Regions from separate parts of the Clostridioides sp. ES-S-0108-01 genome, predicted to be linked through region 3. Evidence: riboswitches for the same ligand, from Rfam matches in the RefSeq annotation. Region 3 holds a riboswitch; each other region holds the start of a gene.
What was found. A riboswitch is a leader RNA that binds a small molecule or an ion and turns the genes downstream of it on or off. The one in region 3 is predicted to bind S-adenosylmethionine.

Region 1: another riboswitch for S-adenosylmethionine. It lies ahead of metK (methionine adenosyltransferase); the one in region 3 lies ahead of IR152_RS03875 (MetQ/NlpA family ABC transporter substrate-binding protein).
Region 2: another riboswitch for S-adenosylmethionine. It lies ahead of IR152_RS04775 (O-acetylhomoserine aminocarboxypropyltransferase/cysteine synthase family protein); the one in region 3 lies ahead of IR152_RS03875 (MetQ/NlpA family ABC transporter substrate-binding protein).

The regions. Positions count from the first base shown of each region.
Region 1 is NZ_JADGMN010000023.1:20,680-24,973, forward strand. Features, by position in the region: gene IR152_RS16480 (rod shape-determining protein) at 1-184, shown strand, start outside; gene fabZ (3-hydroxyacyl-ACP dehydratase FabZ) at 200-628, shown strand; gene yyaC (spore protease YyaC) at 739-1,248, opposite strand; SAM riboswitch class I at 1,437-1,540, shown strand; gene metK (methionine adenosyltransferase) at 1,677-2,870, shown strand; gene IR152_RS16500 (hypothetical protein) at 3,188-4,285, shown strand.
Region 2 is NZ_JADGMN010000003.1:191,343-195,636, reverse strand. Features, by position in the region: gene IR152_RS04780 (homoserine O-succinyltransferase) at 1-322, opposite strand, end outside; gene IR152_RS04775 (O-acetylhomoserine aminocarboxypropyltransferase/cysteine synthase family protein) at 352-1,617, opposite strand; SAM riboswitch class I at 1,726-1,828, opposite strand; gene IR152_RS04770 (HAD-IC family P-type ATPase) at 1,882-2,883, opposite strand; gene IR152_RS20380 (cation-transporting P-type ATPase) at 2,783-3,004, opposite strand; gene yaaA (peroxide stress protein YaaA) at 3,132-3,875, opposite strand; gene bcp (thioredoxin-dependent thiol peroxidase) at 3,882-4,294, opposite strand, start outside.
Region 3 is NZ_JADGMN010000003.1:14,785-19,078, forward strand. Features, by position in the region: gene IR152_RS03865 (siderophore ABC transporter substrate-binding protein) at 1-562, shown strand, start outside; gene IR152_RS03870 (TerD family protein) at 1,038-1,637, opposite strand; gene IR152_RS03875 (MetQ/NlpA family ABC transporter substrate-binding protein) at 1,740-2,543, opposite strand; SAM riboswitch class I at 2,654-2,758, opposite strand; gene IR152_RS03880 (lipoate--protein ligase) at 2,849-3,835, opposite strand; lysine riboswitch at 4,003-4,179, shown strand.

The DNA.
Region 1 (4,294 bases), on a different contig from region 3:
TGTTGGCATAATAATGACAGGAGGAGGTTCATTATTATATGGATTAGATAAAATAATAGAACAGAGAACAGGAATAACTGTTACAATAGCAGATGAGCCATTATCTTGTGTTGCAAAAGGGACAGGAATAGCTTTAGGTTCAATAGACTTACTTGAAACGGGTGGGTCTTTCAGAAGAAAATAATTAGGAGAGTTTAGAATGTTAAATATAGATGAAATAAAAGAATTACTACCACACAGATATCCATTTTTATTAGTAGACAAGATTACAGAGTTAGAAGTTGGAAAAAGAGCTGTTGGCATAAAAAATGTAACAGTTAATGAACCATTTTTCCAAGGGCACTTTCCAGAATATCCTTTAATGCCAGGAGTGCTAATAGTAGAAGCTCTAGCACAAGTGTGTGGAGTGGCAATGATGTCTGTAGAGGAAAATAAAGGAAAATTAGGTGTATTTGCAGGTATAGATAAAGTTAGAATAAAGAGAGAAGTAAGACCAGGAGATACACTAACTATGGAAGTTGAAATGACAACTCTTAGAAGAAATATAGCTAAGGCAGATGCTAAGGCATATGTCGGTGAAGAACTTGTCTGTAAAGGTGAATTAATGTTTGCTTTAGTAGAAAAATAGAAATTTAAAATATAAAAGTAAAAAGGTAGATAATTTGGAGTATTTAATCAGATACTCTAAAATATCTACCTTTTTATATAAAAAATTTTATCAGTTGGTTTATATTGGGATTAGGTGGATACTAATAAAGCTAAAGCTATTATTTCGGCTAAGTCCAATATAAAGCTAAGACGTATATTATTAAATGAAAGTTTATTATTTTCATCAATTTTATCTACAATTCCTACTATAGAATAGTTTCCTATTTGAGGTAGTTTTTTACCAACACCTTTTCCGGGCAGGATAGGTCCTTCTCTAATCTGTATATTACCTATGTTACTCTGCGACCCCAAGCAAGCATCTATAGCTAAGAAGTTACCTTGCATATGTGTATTTTTTATAGTATCTAAAGACTCATATATATTTAAGGCGTGAATAGGGTTATCTAGTGTACCGTAAACGGGGTATTTAAATTTACTGTTTTTAAGTATTGTTCCAACTAAAGGGCCTAAAGTATCACCTATAGCCCTGTCTGTTCCTATGCAAACAACAATCGTATTTTCATTAATTATAGTTTTTAGAACTGAACTTAGCATCTGTATAACATCATCATCGCTGTAATTTACTTTAGCTAAATACAATAGGAACACCCCCTTCAAAAAAATATATGAATAAAAAGCATTAAAAAGACCTAACTTTAAATTTCAGATAGATAGAATATTTTATTTGTCTTACAAAAAAAGGAATAGAAAAAATGTGACTAAAAATATTGACAAAATTCAAAAAAAATAGTAAGCTAATAAAGTAAAACAAAACTTAAATCTTGATTACCTTATCAAGAGAGGCTGAGGGATAGGCCCTGTGAAGCCCAGCAACCACCCAAATGGGAAAAGGTGCTAATTCCTACAAGACAAAAGTCTTGAAAGATGAGGTCAGTTAATTAGTATATAATTACGATTATTAACCTCTTCTTATAAAGGAGAGGTTTTTTATTTTGAGTAAAATTTCTAAAATTAAAAATAAGGTAAAACCTATAATAAAAATTAAGAATGGATAAGGGGGAATAAAAATGGCAAGACATTTATTTACGTCAGAATCAGTTACAGAAGGACATCCTGATAAGATATGTGACCAAATATCAGATTCAATATTAGATGCATTATTAGAAAAAGACCCACAATCTAGAGTAGCTTGTGAAACTACAGTTACTACTGGTTTAGTTTTAGTAGCAGGGGAAATAAGTACATCTGCTTATGTAGACATTCCTAAGTTAGTAAGAGAAACAGTAAGAAAAATTGGATATACAAGAGCAAAATATGGATTTGATTGTGATACTTGTGCAGTTATAACTTCTATAGATGAACAATCTGGAGATATAGCTATGGGAGTTGACGAAGGTCTAGAAAGTAAGACTGGAGAAGAGATAGAAGAAGAAATAGAAAAGGTTGGAGCTGGAGACCAAGGTATAATGTTTGGATTTGCATGTAATGAGACCCCAGAATTAATGCCACTTCCAATATCTTTGGCACATAAATTATCAAGAAGACTTACAGAAGTTAGAAAGACAGGTCTAGTTGATTATTTAAGACCAGATGGAAAAACTCAAGTTACTGTTGAATATGAAGGAAGTAAAGCTGTAAGAGTACATACAGTTCTTATATCAGCTCAACATTGTGAAACAGTATCAAATGATAAAATAAGAGAAGATTTAATTAATCATGTTATTAAAGAAGTTATACCAGCAGAATTACTTGATGAAGAAACTAAAATTTATATAAATCCAACAGGAAGATTCGTTATAGGAGGACCTCAAGGAGATACAGGTCTTACAGGAAGAAAAATAATAATAGATACTTATGGTGGATATTCTAGACATGGTGGAGGAGCTTTCTCAGGAAAAGACCCTACAAAAGTTGATAGATCTGCTGCTTACGCAGCTAGATATGTTGCAAAAAATATTGTTGCAGCTGGTCTTGCAGATAAATGTGAGATAGAACTTGCATATGCTATAGGTATAGCTAGACCATTATCTATATTTATAGATACTTTTGGGACAGGTAAAGTTTCAGAAGAAAAGCTTGTTGAATTAGTAAATAAGCACTTTGATTTAAGACCAGGGGCGATAATAAGAGACTTAGGTCTAAGAAAGCCTCTTTATAAAAAAGTTGCTGCTTATGGTCACTTTGGTAGAACTGATATAGATTTACCTTGGGAAAGAATTGACAAAGTTGAACAGTTAAGAAAAGATGCTTTAGGTGAATAATTTTTAACTAAAAAGCTGTTAGAATGTAATTTTATGATTACTTTCTAGTAGCTTTTTTATTATGAGTTAAATATTTTTAATAAATGTTAATTTCTCATCATATAATAAATAAACCGTATTTAATTAGATTAATACATTTTGTTTTACAATTATATACTAAATTTATATATATTATGGGATATATGTTAAAAAATGGTTAAGAATGTGTTAACTAATGTTAAATAATTACAAATGTATTGAAATATCACATCAATGAGTCTAATATAATCTTAATAAACTTACACTTTAAAAATAATTTTAATTAGGGGGAGTAGTGTATGTCAGGTAAAGTAAATATTAAAACTGTTATAAGTTTTGCTGGAGCTTATGTAGCTACTGTAATAGGTTCTGGATTTGCAACTGGTCAAGAAATATTGCAATTTTTTACGTTTTATGGATATGCTGGTATTATAGGTGGAATAATATCTATGTTATTATTTTCATGGTTTGGAGCAGAAGTTATAGAGAAGGGAAGAGAATTGAAGCTTAAAGAACCAATAAAGATTTATCAAGTATATTGTGGAAAATATCTTGGAACATTCTTTGAATGGTTTGGACCATTATTTTTATTTGGAACATTAGTAATAATGATTGCAGGAGCAGGAGCTACATTGTCAGAATACTATGGATTAAATCCATATGTGGGTAGGATTGGTATGGCAATCGTTTCCCTAATAACTGTTTCACTAGGTTTGACAAGACTTTCTAAGATACTAGGTAATATAGGTCCTATAATAATAATATTTACACTTTTAGTAGGAGCAATTAGTTTATTTAGTAATATTGGTGCTTTATCAGATGCTGGGACTATGGTTGATAATTTAAACATTAAAACTGCTACATCAAATGGATATTTCTCAGGAGTACTTTATACTTGTTATAATGTAATAATAGTAATAACATTTTTGACAGGAATGGGAGCTCCTGCAGTAAATAAAAACGATGCAGTGTGGGGTGGTATAGTAGGTGGAATAGCCCTTATGGCAGCAGCTATAATGATGAATTTAGCATTACTTTCAGATATAGGAAATATATACACAAAAGAGATACCAGCACTTTACTTAGCTGATAAGATATCTCCAACAATAGGCATTTTATTCTCAGTAGTACTTTTATTAGGAATATACACTACAGCTGTACCATTGTTATGGTCAGTAACTAACAGATTTGTAGAAGATGACCATCCTAAATTTAAAGTTATAACAATAGTAGTAAGTATATTAGCTTGTATAGGAGGTTTACTACCATTTGATAAGTTAGTAGGAACTCTATATCCATATACAGGTTACATGGGAATTTTAATTTTACTATGTATGCTTTATAGAAGAATCACTAAAACTGAGGGGTATAAAGAAAATAAATCTGAAATAAGTTAGTATTATAAT
Region 2 (4,294 bases), 180 kb from region 3:
TAAGACCATCAAAGTATTCTTCTTTGGCTTCATCAAATGTTTTATAAAATTCTTTAACATATTCATTGCAACTTCTCTTACTCTCTCTTGTTGAAATTTTAATAAATTCCACAGATACATTGAATCCTGTTTTATCTATCCTTCTTAGTAAATCTAATTCTGTATCTATCTTTATAGGCATTAGATTCAGTATAGCTATCTTAGTATCTATGTTTTCTTCATATTTTAATTCCTTATTAAAATCTTCTTTGTAAATTACATCTATTCCTTCATCTAATAATTTATTAATAACAGGTAATCCTTTTGGTAGTATTAAAGCCATATTTTTTCACTTCTCTTTCTCTTAGAATATTAGAAATTTAAAGCTTGATTTAAATCAGCTATTAAATCCTCTACATTTTCTATTCCAACTGACAATCTTATTAGTGAAGGCAATACTCCAGATGCAATTAATTGTTCTTCTGTTAATTGTCTATGAGTAGTTGAAGCTGGGTGTATAACACATGTTCTTACATCTGAAACATGCGTAACTAAAGATGCTATCTGTAGTTTTTCCACAAATTTTTTTGCATTTTCTAGCCCACCTCTTACTCCAAATGATAAAACTCCACTACACCCTTTTGATAAATATTTTTTAGCATTCTCATAATACTTGTTATCTTCAAGCCCTGGATAATTAATCCAGTCTACATTTTCATGTTTTTCTAAAAACCTAGCTATTTTAAGTGCGTTTTCACTATGTCTCTCCATTCTAAGGTGCAGTGTTTCAACATTTAAGTTAGTAAGATATGCATTAAACGGGCTTAAACAATTTCCATAATCCCTAAGTAATTGAACTCTTGCTTTAGTTGCATACGCAGCATTTCCAAATTTTTCAGTATAACTTATTCCATGGTACGTTGGGTCTGGTTCAACTAATTCTGGAAATTTTCCATTATCCCAGTTAAAGTTTCCACCGTCTACTATAATTCCCCCAACACTTGAAGCATGCCCGTCTAAATATTTTGTAGTAGAATGAGTAACTATATTTGCTCCATACTTTAAAGGGTTACAAAGCACTGGAGATGCTAATGAATTATCAACTATAAATGGAACATTAATCCTCTTAGCTACATTTGCTATTTTTTCAAAATCTATAACTTCAAGAGTTGGATTTGCAAGTGTTTCTGCAAACACAACTTTAGTATTTTCATTTGCAAGTTCTGCTATCTCATCTTCACTTGAATCTAAGTCAAACGATATTAAATCTATACCAAATTTTTTAAGACTAGGTCCTAATAAATTGAATGTTCCTCCATATACTTTTGAAGAACAAAGTATGCTATCTCCTGATTTACATATATTTAAAACTGCCAACATATTTGCAGATTGACCTGATGATACAGCTACAGAAGATACTCCTCCTTCTAGTAAACTTATTTTCTCTTCAAAAGCTTGAATAGTAGGATTACTTATTCTTGAATATATATGTCCATCAACCTTTAAATCGAATAATTCAGCAAGTTGGTCTATACTGCTATATTTAAAAGTTGTACTTTGATATAAAGGTAATACTCTTGGTTCTCCATTACCTGGTTTATAATTTCCTTGCACACATATTGTCTCTTTATTATACATTTTTATATCCCCCTTAGATTTTATTAAAAAAATTAAACTATTTATCAGATGAGATTTAAAATAAATAAAGCCTGAGTATATAACTCAGGCTCTGTATAAGCTTAATTATACTCATCTCTCAGCTTTCGCCGCAGGATTTAGCACCAATGTATATAAATATACTGGTTGCCGGGTTTCATAGGGCCAGTCCCTCCACCTCTCTGGATAAGATTTATTTAATTTTTCTATGTTTTATATCTTATATATTTTTCCTAATTTTGTCAACTATTTTTTTAATTTTTTTCTTTTAATAACTTTCCCAACCTCTACTTGAACTACAGACATTACAGCTAAAACAATTGTTATAAGCCACTCTGAACTATTTAAAATAGTTAGACTAAAAGCATTTCTAAAAACAGGTACAAACAGTATTACTGCTATTAGCAATGCAGAAGTTAAAAACGAGATTAAAAGAAATGGATTTTTACCATTATTTCTATTAAACATTGAATCTATATTTGAACGCTGGCTAAATGCTCGTAACATCTGTGAAAATGCTAATACACAAAACGCCATTGTTTGACCTACAGAATGATTTTCTATATTAAGACCAATTTTATATGCTAAAATAGTCATTATTGCCACAAATATACCTTGGGTAACAACTCTTTGTATAAGGTTTTTTTCAAACAAAGTGGTTGATTTCACTGGCTGATGCTTCATTATATTTCTGCTTGGTGGGTCAACTCCAAGAGCAAGAGCTGGAAGTGTAGCAGTTGCAAGGTTTACCCACAGAATATGAACAGCAAGAAGTGGAGTATCCCAATTTAATAGTATTGCTACAAACAGTGTAAGTATCTCTGCTATATTACCAACAAGCAAGAATTGTATAACTTTTTGTATGTTCCTATATACACGCCTACCTTCTTTTATTGCATAAGCAATTGTTGTAAAGCTATCATCCATTAAAATCATATCAGAAGAATCTTTTGCAACATCTGTACCACTTATACCCATAGCTATACCAATATCAGCAGATTTTAAGGCAGGAGAATCGTTTACACCATCCCCAGTCATTGCTGGTACTTCTCCAATTCTTTTTAAAGATTTTATTATTCTAAGTTTATCAAATGGGGACACACGAGCTATAGGTGAATTCATATTTTTTAATGCTTCTAATGATATTTCATCCTTTTTTTCTTGAACAATACCAATAATTGCATTTACTATTACAATTATTAGTATTACAAAAGCTTCTGTAAATTCGCCAAATATTAAAGACAACACCACTCTTTTTAAGCCGTTTTTCCGCCTCGGTATCGGTGAGCCCCTCCTCTGATGAATCTAGACTTTCTAAAATTTCATGAGTTGCTCTTGAATGCCAAGGCATCTGTTTGTGATTTTCCATTTTGGAAGACCACTCCTTTCTTTTTTGATTTAAGAGTAATTATATTTTAAAATCAAGTTCAGTTCAATACACAATAAGTATATTTTACCTAAATTTAACAATGCCATTTAATACTTAATAAAAAATTCTACTCTTTTACAAATATGTATTCACTATTATCAGATAAGTTTTCTTGGTACTTATATCCTTCTAAGTTAAACTTTTTTAGCTCCTCAATATCTATTATCCTATTTTTTACAATGTACTTTGCCATCATACCTCTAGCCTTCTTTGCTTGTGTAGATTCCACTTTCAATATACCATTTTTGTTTACTTTAAAAGTACATGTAATATATGTATCACTATCTTTAATAAATCTTTCTATTGACTTGCTGTATTCATTTGATGAAAGATTAATGATAGCTGTTTTTTCTTTGCTTAATTCTTTATATATGCGATTTCCCCAATATTCATATAAATTCTTAAACTCACCTATCTGTAATTTTGTCTGCATTTCTAACCTATATTCATATATACTATCGTATGGTTTTACAAGCCCATACAATCCACTTATGATTCGAATACAACTATCTGCAAATTCTTCATCTTGCTTTGTAAAATTTTCTGCTTCTATATTTTTATACTGTATTCCATCATAAGTTAAGATTGCAGGGCTTCCTAATCTATCGAACTTAATGCTTTCAAATCTATTTTTATTTAACACAGCTAATTTTTCATTAATTTTCATTTTATTTTTAAAATCTTCTATGCTAAATGTATTTATATTTTCAACTATTTCTTTTGTATTATCTATAAAACAGGGCAAATTCAAATCTCTATCAAATATTTCTATATTCTTCATATTTTTAGCTGGTGATAACATTATAATCATAAATTCTTATTGCTCCTGTTTTTCCAAATATTCAAGAATCTCTTGTGCATTTGTATCTGGTTTTGCTTTTTCAAAAACTTTTTCAATAATTCCATTTTCATCTATAATATATGTCGCACGTACAACTCCAAATGCAGTTTTTCCATACATTTTTTTCTCTTTCCATACATCAAAAGCTTTTATAGCAACTAAATCAGGGTCAGAAAGTAAAATAAAAGGAAGTTCATGCTTTTCTGCAAATTTTTGATGTGATTTTATGCTATCTTTACTTATGCCAATAACTTGTACATCATCCTTTTTAAATCCATCGTACGCATTTCTAAAAGCACAAGCTTGACGTGTACAACCTGGTGTGTTATCTTTAGGATAAAAATACACTACTACTTTTTTCCCCTTAAAATCTGATATACTTACTTTAT
Region 3 (4,294 bases):
AGCACCAACAATAAGTACAAGTAAGGATGATAAGAAGTACTTAGAATCTGTTAAAAATAATATAGATAAAATAGCAAAAATATTTGAAGTAGAAGAAAAAGCCAATCAAGAATTTAGTAAAATTGAAAAGAAAATAGATACTTTGAATAAAAAAGTAACAGAAAAAAATTTAAATGCTTTAACTATAATGGTCAATGAAGGTAATTTAAGTGTATTTGGCGAAGAATCAAGATTTAGTATATTATACAATAGTTTTGGATTTGAAAATAAAGATAAAAATATAAAAGAATCAAGTCATGGTCAAAATATTACTTTTGAGTATATAGCTAAACAAAATCCAGAAGTTATGTTCGTCATAGATAGAGGAATAGCTACTGGTAGTGATGTAAAGGACAGTTCAACAGCAAAATCTGTTTTAAATAATGATATAATAAAGTCTATGGATGCATATAAAAATGATAATATAATATATTTAGATTCACCAACATGGTATGTAAATGATGGAGGTCTAACGTCTTTAAACAAAATGATAGATGATGCTTCAAAAGCAGTCAATAAATAAATTATTTATATTAAACATGTCTTGTTTATTACTTATTTAATCAGCCACTTTAGAGTGGCTGATTTTTTATAGTTTAAGTAATAGTATTGATTATAATAATATAAATCTATTTAAAATCTAATAAAATATAAAGTTATACTAGACAAAAAGAATAATTTTTACATAGTTATTATTATATAATTTTAAACGGTATTTTGTAATTATAAATACTGTAAATTATATTAGGAAGTAATAATTTATAAGAATTTATAGATTAGAAAAAAGTTTTTATAAATAAAATTCTAAAAAGGAACTATATAAAATAAGTTTTTATATATTCTAATTGTATAGAAGATTTTATTGGATTTTCATGAACTTTATTTGAAAAATAATTATAAATGATAAAGAATTTATTTATAATAGTTAGAAAAAATAATTTTCAGACAAAAAAGAGACTATGAGCTAATTTACTCATAGTTTCTTAAATAAAATATACTTATTTTCTTCCTGCAACCCATTTTAAGCCCCAATTGAACTCAGTATCCATTTCTCTATGTCCTTTAAAGTATTTAACTACTTTTTCAACACTGAATGTCTCATCATCTACATTTTCTATCAATGCTATTGAACACATATTATAGCCATTTTTATGTTCATCAAGTTTAACAACTAAATCTGAATCTTGTTTTTGTTTGATTGTTACAATTCCATCAGCTTCAGACCAATTAGCTACACCTTCATAGATAAAAGCATAAATAAGTATTCTCTTTATTTCTTTTATTTTATTACCATTTATTCTCAAATTTTCTCCCTGTGTATTACTTCCTGTACGGTCATCTCCATCTAATTGTGCAAAAGGTGGATACTCCAAATTACCAAAAGAATTACCTAGTGCCTGAACAGCACCTTTTACACCATTTTTCATTTCAAACAAGCAACCTAAATCTAAATCTATATTACTGCTTTTTAGAGAGCCAAAAAAACCTTTTTTTTGTATTTTTTGGTTCCAATTTAAATTAACTAAAATTTCACCTAAATTACTATTTTCTTTTTTTGTAAGGTTTATTTTTTGCCCCTTTTTTAGTTCTATAGCCATAGTAATCTTCCTCCATAAACATAGATTTATTTAAATGGTAGCACTTAATAAGTCAATGTTCAACAAGATTAGGATAATAATATTAAAATTATACTAAATATACTAAAAAATAGGAATTACAACACCTTTGTACTTTTCTTCAATTATACTTCTTGCTTTGTCTGATGTAAGAACATCTTGTAGAACTTTAATTTTTTCGCTATCTTTATCTTCAGTTCTAAATGCCAAAAGATTTGCATATTCATCATTTACAGGAGCTGTATAAATTCCATTTTTCTTAGCATCAAGACCAGCTGGTACTGCATAAGTAGTATCTATAAATGCAGCAGTTACATCTGGAAGAGAAGACGGAATTTGAGCAATATCTAATTCTTTGAATTGTATCTCCTTTGGATTTTCTATTATATCCTTAGGGCTAACTAATCCATTACCTTTAGGTAAAGTTAAAAGACCAATACTTTCAAGGTATCTAAGGTTCTTAGAACAAGAAGATGGATTGTTGCTTATTGCAATTGTATCTCCTTTTTTAAATTCATCAACAGATTTTATCTTATAAGAGTAAAGTATTGCTGGACATACATATAGTTTTTTACCAGCCATTATTTTGTAGCCTTTAGCTTTAACTGCTTCTTTTAGATAAGGTTCGTGTTGGAATAGATTTGCATCAATTTCTCCATTATTTAAAGCCTCGTTTGGAAGTATGTAATCATCAAAATTTTTAATTTCTAAAGTATAGCCTTTTTCTTTAATAAGTGGTTTTAATTCTTCTAATAATTCTCCACCTGGGACTAAAGTAGCTCCGACAATTATTTTTTTATCATCTTTGCCTTTGTCTTTAGAACATCCCACTATAGATAAGGTAAACACTAAACATAATAACAAACATAATAATTTTTTGAATTTCATATAAATTCCCTCCTGAATATAATTGATTAGTTAAAAATAAAATACCCTTTTTATTACCCTGCAAAATAAAATAAGCCTGAGTTTAAACTCAGGCTTTAAAAGCTAATTTAGACTCATCTTTCAGTATAATACTGCAGGATTTAGCACCAATGTATATAAAATATACTGGTTGCTGGGTTTCATAGGGCCAGTCCCTTCACCACTCTGGATAAGAAGTATTAATTTTTAATTATGTTATAAATATTATCATGATTTTTTATATCTGTAAATATAATTTTATAAATATTTTAAAATATTTAACATACTCATTTAACACCTAAAATTCCAGAAACTAGAATATCAGTATTAGCGCCTAAGAAATAATCATTTATTTCAATAGAGTCTAAGATATTTCTCAAAGCATTTTCCTCATGTTTTATACCAATAAGTTTATCTTCTACAAATGAAACATCACGTTTTCCAAAAAAATCTCCAAAAAATTTTATAGTGCTTATTATGCCTTTATCAACATTTAAATTAAATTCAACATTTCCACCAGAATATTTTAATTCATTTGAAAGAGTATATTTTGGTGAATTGCCAAAGTTCCAATCCCAAGTTTCATATTTTGATTTAGTAAGTTTTTCTATCTGTTCTATATCATATTCACTTAAACAATAATTAGTATTATCAGTATTTATTTTAGAAAGATAGTTCATTATTGCATCTTTAAATTCCAGTATATCCATTTTAGATTGTAGATGTTCACTTATATTAGTTACACGGGATTTTACAGATTTTATTCCCTTTCCTTCAAATTTTATAGGTTTAACTTTTAGTGCACTTGAAAGGTCGTTTATCTCAGATGAAAATAAAAGTGTGCCATGATGCATTACTTTGTTTTTGTAATTATATTGAGCATTTCCAGAAAATTTCTTACCATCTATAAGAAGGTCGTTTCTTCCAGAAAATTCAGCATTGACGCCTAATGTTTTAAGTAAGTCTATTATTGGTTGAGTGAATCTTCTGAAATCACTGAAACTATTATTATTACAAGCTATGAATGTAAAGTTTATGTTTCCTAAATCATGAAATACAGCTCCACCACCAGATTGTCTCCTAACAACAGGTATAGAATGTTCTTTTATATATTCTAAGTTTATTTCAGAAAGTGTGTTTTGATTTTTTCCAACGATTATAGAAGGTTCATTCCTCCATAAAATAAATAAGTCTTCATCAAAGTTTTTTAGAATATATTCTTCCATTGCTAAATTGAAATAAGGGTTTGTTTTTTCATTATAAATTAATAACATTAAAGTAATTCCTCCAATAAGTGATAAAATTTTTTTGTTAGTCTTAGTACAATTAATTTTATAATTCGACAATAGTGTAAAAAGTCCTTTAAATTAGAAATTTTAAAAACTACCTTGCAAAGTTTAAATAAATAATATATACTCAAAATGTGTTTAATAAAAGTGAATAAAAAGGTAGAGGCGCAATAGTCTATCAGTACTAATAAGGAGTTAAGCACAGAGAATTATTAGGAAAGGAGATATTGCCGAAGTTTTATAATCGATGCTTTAAGATTATATTGCTGGGGGTACATAGAAAATGTGTACAACTGTCACAGGTTTATTTGTGGTGAGCTATCATTTAAGGAATTATATTATATTTATTTTTAATATTGTTTATGTATTGTAATGTTTAAGCCTTGAGTGTTTACCACTCAAGGCTTTTTTAGTTTTATCAGAACATAATACCCTGTATAATTC